DNA from 3 places in the Planococcus sp. ANT_H30 genome. Region 1 is predicted to be linked to each of the others. Evidence: riboswitches for the same ligand, from Rfam matches in the RefSeq annotation. Region 1 holds a riboswitch; each other region holds the start of a gene.

Region 1 (3,139 bases):
CTTTATATTAGTACCAGGGTACGCCCGAACACGTCCGACAGGGTTAGCTGAAAAGTAATTTTCTAACTCCGCAACTTGCTGGGGAAAATCATCTCCGCTGCTATTCAAATTCCGACGTAACGCATGCGCAGTAGCTTGATCACTACCAGGTGCACGCCCTAGACCTAAATCAATGCGTCCAGGATAAATAGTTTCCAATGTACCAAATTGCTCTGCTATAACAAGCGGTGCATGATTCGGTAGCATAACTCCACCTGAACCTACACGAATCGACTCTGTTGCGCCTGCAATATGTCCAATAAGGACAGATGTCGCAGAACTGCCGATACCCGGCATATTATGATGTTCAGCTAGCCAATAGCGATTAAACCCCAATCGCTCCACATGCTGTGCCAACTCCACACTATTTTTAAAGGTCTGCGCTGTTTCTGCACCTTCGTTTATCGGTGCTAAATCAAGCACCGCCAATGGGATATTTTCAAATTTCTTAATGTGCATAATTACGTTCACTCCTATTCTCTTCCATTGTAGCGATGTTTATCTGAACCGTCCCTTTTTTTGCTCAAGCTATGAAAAGTGAAAGTGCCTCGTCAGCTCTGACAGGCATAAGACAGACCAGCAGTGTGGCGTTCTTTGCCACGCAGCTGGGTTGACTTATGTCCCGAAGAGCTAGGCACTTGCAACTGGACACCGAAAAGCGCAAGCTGCCATGTAGATTCGACGGGCATAAGACGCTCTGGCGAAGTGGCATGTTTTCAGCCACACAGCCGGAGTGGCTTATGACCCGAGAATCTGGCAGCTGGAGCTGGACAACATGAAAAGTGAAAGTGCCTCGTCAGCTCTGACAGGCATAAGACAGACCAGCAGTGTGGCGTTCTTTGCCACGCAGCTGGGTTGACTTATGTCCCGAAGAGCTAGGCACTTGCAACTGGACACCGAAAAGCGCAAGCTACCATGTAGATTCGACGGGCATAAGACGCTCTGGTGAAGTGGCATGTTTTCAGCCACACAGCCGGAGTGGCTTATGACCCGAGAATCTGGCAGCTGGAGCTGGACAACATGAAAAGTGAAAGTGCCTCGTCAGCTCTGACAGGCATAAGACAGACCAGCAGTGTGGTGTTCTTTGCCACGCAGCTGGGTTGACTTATGTCCCGAAGAGCTAGGCACTTGCAACTGGACACCGAAAAGCGCAAGCTGCCATGTAGATTCGACGGGCATAAGACGCTCTGGCGAAGTGGCGTGTTTTCAGCCACACAGCCGGAGTGGCTTATGACCCGAGAATCTGGCAGCTGGAGCTGGACAACATGAAAAGTGAAAGTGCCTCGTCAGCTCTGACAGGCATAAGACAGATCAGCAGTGTGGCGTTCTTTGCCACGCAGCTGGGTTGACTTATGTCCCGAAGAGCTAGGCACTTGCAACTGGACACCGAAAAGCGCAAGCTGCCATGTAGATTCGACGGGCATAAAGAAATTTTTCTTTTCCTATCCTCCCTTTACTAATCAAGCTAGTTGCCTACCCACTTCTTATATTTGCATTATTTAAAATTCAACACTTGCTTTCTTTCATTAATTGATTTATGATTAGGAACATCTAAACAGAAACACTAAACTTAATAAGATATTTCTTATCTAGAGAGACGGAGGGATTTGGCCCTGTGAAGTCTCAGCAACCAGTCTGACGAAGACTACGGTGCTAATTCCAATAGGCTTCTGCCTAACAGATGAGAAGAATGCATTTCCGGACAGGGGCTTTTCTTCTTTATGAAGAAAAGCCCCTGTTTTCTTATTGAGAGGATGAGTAACATGACAAAACACAGCTTGGAAACTTTATTAGTTCAATTAGGCAATCACAGCGATCCCACAACAGGAGCCGTTAATCCGCCCATTTACTTGTCGACAGCCTACGAACATCAAGGACTTGGCCAATCAACTGGCTATGATTATACGCGCACGAAAAACCCGACTCGCTCTGTTCTGGAAGAAGGATTTGCAGAACTTGAAGGCGCAGATGCTGCATTTGCTTGCAGTTCTGGAATGGCAGCTATTCAACTCGTTTTGTCTCTTTTTCGTCCAGGTGATGAATTGTTAGTACCGGAAGATATTTATGGTGGAACATACCGCCTATTAGATCACTTTGCATCAGCTTATAATATTCACCCCAACTACGCCGAGTTCAAAGATGTCCAAGACACAGAACAAAAAATAACCATTCATACACGTGCACTTTTTATTGAAACGCCCACCAATCCACTGATGCAAGAAATTGATCTCGTTGCTTATGCCGCATTGGCTAAAAAGCATAAGCTTCTATTAATCGTCGATAATACATTTTTAACGCCATTCTTCCAACAGCCCCTATTACTGGGTGCAGACATTGTTATCCATAGTGCAACGAAATATATTGGTGGTCATAATGATGTTTTAGCTGGACTTGTTGCCGCTAAAGGCGATCGCATTTGCGAAAAACTGGCAACATTCCATAACTCGGTTGGTGCCGTTTTGTCCCCTTTTGACTCTTGGTTACTGGTTCGCGGATTAAAGACATTGCCTTTACGGATGCGACAGCATGACGCAAACGCGAAAACCATTGCTGAGTTCTTGTCTCAGCAGTCGTCTGTGTCTGATGTGTTGTATCCTGGAAAAGGCGGCATGTTGTCCTTCCGTTTGCAAAAAGAAGAATGGATAGCTCCTTTTCTTGAACACATTAAACTCATCACCTTTGCGGAAAGTCTTGGCGGTGTTGAAAGTTTTATTACTTACCCCGCCACCCAAACTCATGCAGACATGCCTTTTGAAGAACGGACGAAACGTGGCGTTTGCAATCGGTTATTGCGATTTTCAGTCGGGGTGGAACTTGCTGAAGATTTAATTGCTGATTTAGCACAAGCGTTTTCAGAACTAAATAAGGAGGTAGTTGAATATGACCGATCGCATTGAAACGAAGTTTATTCACTCTACTGGAGTCGACCCACAAACTGGAGCTGTCAATGTACCTATCTATTTATCTTCCACTTTCCACCAACAAAGCCTGGATTCGTTTGGACCGTTTGATTATAGCCGTTCTGGAAACCCCACTCGCCTAGCGTTAGAAGAAACCATCGCTAAGCTAGAAGGAGGCAAGCGTGGGTTCGCCTTTTCTT
Region 2 (3,139 bases), on a different contig from region 1:
ATTTGACGTTTTGATTTGATTTGTTACGATTAAGAATATCTTATCTTGTTTAAAGGAGCTTTGCTATGATTTATCCATTTAAAGACAAATTCCCTAAAATCGATCCATCTGTTTTCATTGCAGACTACGTCACAATTTCTGGTGATGTGACAATTGGCACAGACTCTTCTGTGTGGTTTAATACGGTGATTCGCGGGGATGTCTCTCCGACGATTATTGGCGATAAAGTCAACATTCAAGACCTCTGCATGCTTCATCAAAGCCCGGGTAAAACCTTGCTTCTTGAAGATGACGTGACCATTGGCCATCAAGTTACACTTCACAGTTGCATTGTTCGTAAAGGTGCTCTCGTCGGCATGGGTTCGATTATTCTTGACGGCGCTGAAATCGGAGAAGGCGCATTTATTGGTGCGGGTAGTCTCGTACCGCCTGGAAAAGTTATCCCTCCTGGCATGCTAGCACTCGGACGCCCCGCGAAAGTCGTCCGCGAACTTCGTGAAGACGATAAAGAAGATATGGAACGTATTGTTCGAGAGTATGCAGAAAAAGCAGCTTATTATAAATCACTCCAAAAAAAGTAACAATAAAAAAGGACGACCGGGCATCACTGCCTAGTCGTCCTTTTCGTTTTGTTAACTTATACGCCAGCTTGTTCTTTTAAGATCGCTGCTTTGTCTGTACGTTCCCACGGCAAATCAACATCCGTACGGCCAAAATGTCCGTAAGCTGCCGTTTGCTTGTAGATCGGGCGACGTAGATCCAACATTTTAATGATGCCAGCAGGACGCAAGTCAAAGTTTGCACGTACCAAATCATCTAATGTGTCTTCATCAACGATGCCAGTTCCAAACGTATCAAATGCGATCGATACAGGATGTGCTACACCAATTGCATAAGCTAGTTGCACTTCGCACTTATCTGCAAGGCCAGCTGCGACAATGTTTTTTGCAACATAACGTGCCGCGTAAGCCGCTGAACGGTCAACTTTTGTTGCGTCTTTCCCTGAGAATGCGCCGCCACCGTGACGAGCATAACCACCGTATGTATCTACGATGATTTTACGTCCAGTTAAACCTGCATCTCCTTGAGGTCCACCGATAACAAAACGGCCAGTTGGGTTGATAAAATATTTTGTTTCTTCATCGATCCACTTTGCTGGAACAACTTCGTTAATGACGTATTCCTTAATATTACGTTGAATTTGTTCTAACGTTACTTCTGGATGATGTTGAGTTGAGATAACAATGGTATCCACACGAAGCGGTTTGTTGTTTTCGTCATATTCAACGGTCACTTGCGTTTTGCCATCTGGACGCAAGTATGGAAGAATTTCTTCTTTGCGTACTTCAGCCAAACGATGTGCCAATTTATGTGCCAATGAAATTGGCAAGGGCATTAACTCTTCTGTTTCGTTGTTCGCATATCCAAACATTAACCCTTGGTCACCTGCACCGATATCGTCTAACTCTTTATCTGTCATTTGGCCTTCGCGTGATTCAAGCGCTACGTTTACTCCAGCAGCGATGTCCGGTGATTGCTCATCGATTGCGGTAAGAACTGCACTTGTTTCTGAGTCGAAACCATATTTAGCTCGCGTATAGCCAATTTCTCTTACCGTTTGTCGAACGACTTTCGGAATATCCACATACGTAGAAGTGGTAATTTCTCCGGCTACTAGAACGAGTCCTGTCGTAACGGTCGTTTCACACGCAACGCGTGCATTTGGATCCTCGGTTAAAATGGCATCCAAAATAGCATCTGAGATTTGATCACAAATTTTATCTGGATGTCCTTCTGTTACTGATTCTGATGTAAATAATCGACGGTTTTTCAAAAAATGTTCCTCCTTATATCCTGCGAGATTGCTCTCGAAATTGATACGGTACTCGTTTCCCATGTCAAGTCCGTTCCAGACAATCTGGATTGAACTTCAAGCCGTTTGTGGCCTTTCACACGAGGATTAAGGGCATTTCACAAAAAAATCCCTTCACTCATTCGTCATGAGGAAAGGAAGAATCATCATTAGCACCTTTCACTCTTATCATCCAAGGTCTGTGCACCTTGTGTCAGGTTGGGCACCATCACTGCAAAAGCAGCAGGTTGCCGGGTTTCATAGGGCCTGCCCCCTCCACCAGCTCGGAATAAGAGTATCCGTTCAATTTTTCATCATACGGAATTAGCAAAGCGATGTCAACAATTTTCGAAAATAAAATTACATTCTTCAAATAAAAACAATGATTTTTTGATTATGCTATTCTACTAAACTTTAGATTCCCGCAAGTAAAAAACCAAACTATTCAGTAATATCTCTGTTCACACAAAGCCATTGTACACTGTAGAAAACCGCTTTAAAAGGCATCAGTACTATTTAGAAATTATAGAAATAATTCTACGTATTGTCGGAGCTATCCTCTAATATTTTTTAATTTCCCCAGTGGATTAGTGTAGACTAATAAAGCTAATGTGTTATACTAATGAACGAATATACATCCTCCCCATTATGGGAATAACAGAAAAGGAAGGTACATATATATGACTTCAGTGAACTTTGCAAACGATTTAAAAGATCTTTTGACTGGCCAAAATGTGCATGTTCAATTATCAGTGCCACAATTAGTGGAAGCGGCAACATCCCGCAAAGAAGCAGTATTAACTCGGGAAGGCGCTGTAACAGCGGAAACAGGAAAATATACTGGCCGCTCACCGAAAGACAAATACATGGTGGAAGAAGAAAGTTCTAAAAACAAAGTCGACTGGGGCAATGTGAACCGTCCGATTTCAAGCGAAGTATTTGAAAAGCTTTACGCTAAAGTGATTAAGCACCTTAAAGACAAAGATGCGCTTTATGTATTCAAAGGATTTGCCGGAGCCGACCATGAATCACGTGTGCCCATCCAAACAATCAATGAATACGCATGGCATAATCTATTTGCTCACCAATTGTTCATCCGGCCTACAGCTGAAGAATTGCAAACACACGAAGCTGAATTCACAGTTGTGTACGCTCCGACTTTTCAAGCAGACCCTGCAGTTGATGGTACAGCTTCTGAAACATTTATCATTGTATCGATGGAGCAAGGCATTATTTTGATCGGCGGCACTGAGTACGCTGGCGAAATGAAAAAATCAATTTTCTCTA
Region 3 (3,139 bases), on a different contig from region 1:
GTCAGCCAATTAACGAGTTTGTTTGCCCACAATTGTTTCGGTGCTGTTAAGAACAAGATAATACCAAGTGCTAAACCAATAACAAATGTAAATACAGTTGATAATGCGGTCATGTAAAGTGTTTCAAGAGTAGCTTCCCACATGCTGTCCCACTTTACATTTGGAAATAACGATTCAATCATTGTCCATCACCTCCGCTTGAATATCTTCTGAGCGAAGAAATACCAGTGCTTCTTCAATTTCTGCTTGAGATCCTTTAAGCTGTAAGATCAAGGTGCCGTATGCGCCACGCTGCGTATGTGAGATATTGCCTTGAACAATATTCACTTCCACGGCATGACTGCGAATCAATTTAGTTAAAATGGGTTGTTCGGTTTGATCGCCAACAAAAACCAATTTCACCAATTCGCCAGTTGGGTATAATTCCCGCAGGTTTTTGATGGTTTCCTGTGAATCTCCACTGTCGGCTACTTGCGCAACAAAGCGTTTCGTGATTGCCTCTTTCGGTGATTGGAACACATGTAAAACGTCGCCAAGTTCTACAACTCGTCCGCCTTCCATTACAGCCACACGGTGGCAAATTTTCCGGATGACGTGCATTTCATGAGTAATCAGTACAATTGTCAATCCCAATCGCTTATTGATGTCTACTAACAAGTCAAGAATGGCATCTGTTGTTTCTGGATCGAGTGCTGATGTCGCTTCGTCACACAACAAGACTTCTGGGTCATTTGCTAATGCCCGGGCAATACCGACGCGTTGTTTTTGTCCTCCTGATAGCTCAGAAGGATAGGCGTTTTCACGACCCGTTAATCCGACTAATTCAATTAACTCCTGTACACGATTTCCGCGTTGTGCTTTTGCCACTCCGGCAATTTCTAGCGGAAATTCAATATTTTCTCTCACTGTACGAGACCATAGTAGATTAAAATGTTGGAAAATCATACTGACTTTCTGACGTGCCTTGCGTAATTCTCCGCCTTTAATCGCTGTGATAATTTGTCCATTAATCTCTACAGTTCCTGACGTTGGTTTTTCTAACCCATTCAACAATCGGATTAAGGTACTTTTACCTGCTCCACTATAACCAATAATACCGAATATCTCTCCATCAGAAATGGATAAGTCCACTTGATCCACAGCTGTTAAAATCGCCTTGCCTGTATCGAATTTTTTTGTCACTTGCTTTAACTCAATCATTCTTCCAACACTCCTAAATCTTAAAAATAAAAAACCCTTCCGCGCATAACTGAGCAGAAGGGCAAACGTATAGTATACGGAAACCAATCTCTCATCGTCCAAAGCTTTCGCTTTGTGTGATTTGGCACCATTTCATTTTCATGACGGTTGCCGGGCTTCATAGGGCACTTCCCTCCACCACTCGTAATAAGAGTTTTGATATGAAATTTTTGAAAAACTTAAGGACTGTATTCTATTTGACTCTTCGCTTGTTGTCTAGATTTCAGACAAGCAATTGGTTTTTTATCAGAAGACTAATTTACCATGACCGGCTGTATTCGTCAACAGGTTTTAACTTACTATACAAGTATGGCACTGATTGAAAAGCATAGATTTTCTCTTTTAGTTTGCCACCTTCTGTTATAAGTAAGCACGGTACACTCTCCACTTCGTAGAGATCCGCTATTTCTTGAACGTAATTTAAATTTGCTTTGCCCATTGGAAGATCCGGTAACAATTCGGTGACAACTGATAGCATCTTAGACGCAACCTGGCAAGTTCCACACATTGGCGCGTACAAATAATAAGCCGTTGATTTATTCGTATTCTTTTCTTTGATCCATTCTTTGTGCGTCCATTCATTCATTTTCTTCATCCCTCTGTTAATAGCTTATTTACCTGGATATTCGCTGTGATGAGCACATCCATCAAGATCCGGAGCGGTGTTGCTGCAACTTCTTTATAATTTCGGTTAATGTAAAAATGACGAGCTTCAGGAAATTCACGCTTGACGAGTTTCCTCAGTTTTTCTCCTGAAGAGTCTGCATCTACTAGTATGATCATATCCTGGCCTTCGTACGGTAATAGTAACTCTTCCAGTCTCGATGCACTTACTGTACCATTTGTACAAAGAATCGTCACGGGTTCTGCAATGAGTGGTGCAATCCTTGACTTATCACTGAGCCCTTCGACAACAATCACCTTTCCCATAACACTCACCCCATCAAATATAAAATAAGAAAAGTTCTAAGACTTAGCGGTAAAAGAAAACTTTCGTTTTATTGCGATAAAGCTCTTTATATAAGTCGAACTAATGATTTCCACTTGTTGATATTCCGTAAAACAGCAGTGCTTTCGAGCTCACAGGATGTGGATCATGCAACCCGTTCCTTTGCTGAGCACAAAGCAGTATAGAAAAGTCGGTTTCTTTTACCAACTTATCTAGTTTTAAAATACCAATAGAACAGGCTGACGTCCATTTCCATGACTTATGCGAACTGCTGACAACACTTATCGGTCATAAAAAAAAGCGCCAAGATAGGCGCTTTTCAGTAATTACTCGTTGGTCATTTCTTTGTATTCGTCTGCTGTCATCAATGCATTAACTTCTTCTTCAGAAGGGGCTTCGATTACAACCATCCAAGCCTGCTCGTAAGGAGACTCGTTCACAAATTCTGGGCTATCTTCAAGTTCAGAGTTAACCTCGATTACTTTTCCGCTAATTGGCGCATACAATTCTGAAACCGTTTTAACGGATTCAACACTGCCGAAAGGCTGATCTTTTTTTAGCTCGTCTCCAACTTGTGGAAGTTCAACAAAAACGATATCCCCTAGTTCCGCTTGTGCGAAATGAGTGATACCGATACGTGCATTGCCATCTTCGGTTTTAACCCATTCATGTTCTTTTGAATAACGAAGTTCTGCTGGTGTGCTCATCTTGACCCCTCCAAATTATGTAGTTCATTCACATTCAGTTTGACATAAACAGCCGCGAAATACAAGATGGTGCTACTCGCTTACAACCAGCTATTTTGATAATCTGCTTCTTTAAAGCCAAGTGTCACTTTTTCACCATCCCAAGCCAAGGGACGCTTGATCAGCATGCCATCAGAAGCAAGTAGTTCCAATTGCTGGTCTTCGCTCATAGTCGATAACTTATCTTTTAAACTAAGTGAGCGAT

What was found. A riboswitch is a leader RNA that binds a small molecule or an ion and turns the genes downstream of it on or off. The one in region 1 is predicted to bind S-adenosylmethionine.
Region 2: another riboswitch for S-adenosylmethionine. It lies ahead of metK (methionine adenosyltransferase); the one in region 1 lies ahead of FQ085_RS02540 (methionine biosynthesis PLP-dependent protein).
Region 3: another riboswitch for S-adenosylmethionine. It lies ahead of FQ085_RS11965 (methionine ABC transporter ATP-binding protein); the one in region 1 lies ahead of FQ085_RS02540 (methionine biosynthesis PLP-dependent protein).

Annotation. Positions count from the first base shown of each region.
Region 1 covers NZ_VOBJ01000001.1:512,928-516,066, forward strand. Annotated here, with positions in the region: gene FQ085_RS02535 (LLM class flavin-dependent oxidoreductase) at 1-498, opposite strand, end outside; SAM riboswitch class I at 1,622-1,727, shown strand; gene FQ085_RS02540 (methionine biosynthesis PLP-dependent protein) at 1,803-2,936, shown strand; gene metC (cystathionine beta-lyase) at 2,920-3,139, shown strand, end outside.
Region 2 covers NZ_VOBJ01000002.1:464,522-467,660, forward strand. Annotated here, with positions in the region: gene FQ085_RS08200 (gamma carbonic anhydrase) at 66-581, shown strand; gene metK (methionine adenosyltransferase) at 638-1,834, opposite strand; SAM riboswitch class I at 2,036-2,148, opposite strand; gene pckA (phosphoenolpyruvate carboxykinase (ATP)) at 2,533-3,139, shown strand, end outside.
Region 3 covers NZ_VOBJ01000005.1:95,808-98,946, forward strand. Annotated here, with positions in the region: gene FQ085_RS11960 (methionine ABC transporter permease) at 1-182, opposite strand, end outside; gene FQ085_RS11965 (methionine ABC transporter ATP-binding protein) at 175-1,200, opposite strand; SAM riboswitch class I at 1,289-1,393, opposite strand; gene FQ085_RS11970 (thioredoxin family protein) at 1,499-1,825, opposite strand; gene FQ085_RS11975 (ribonuclease M5) at 1,831-2,169, opposite strand; gene gcvH (glycine cleavage system protein GcvH) at 2,515-2,895, opposite strand; gene FQ085_RS11985 (arsenate reductase family protein) at 2,976-3,139, opposite strand, start outside.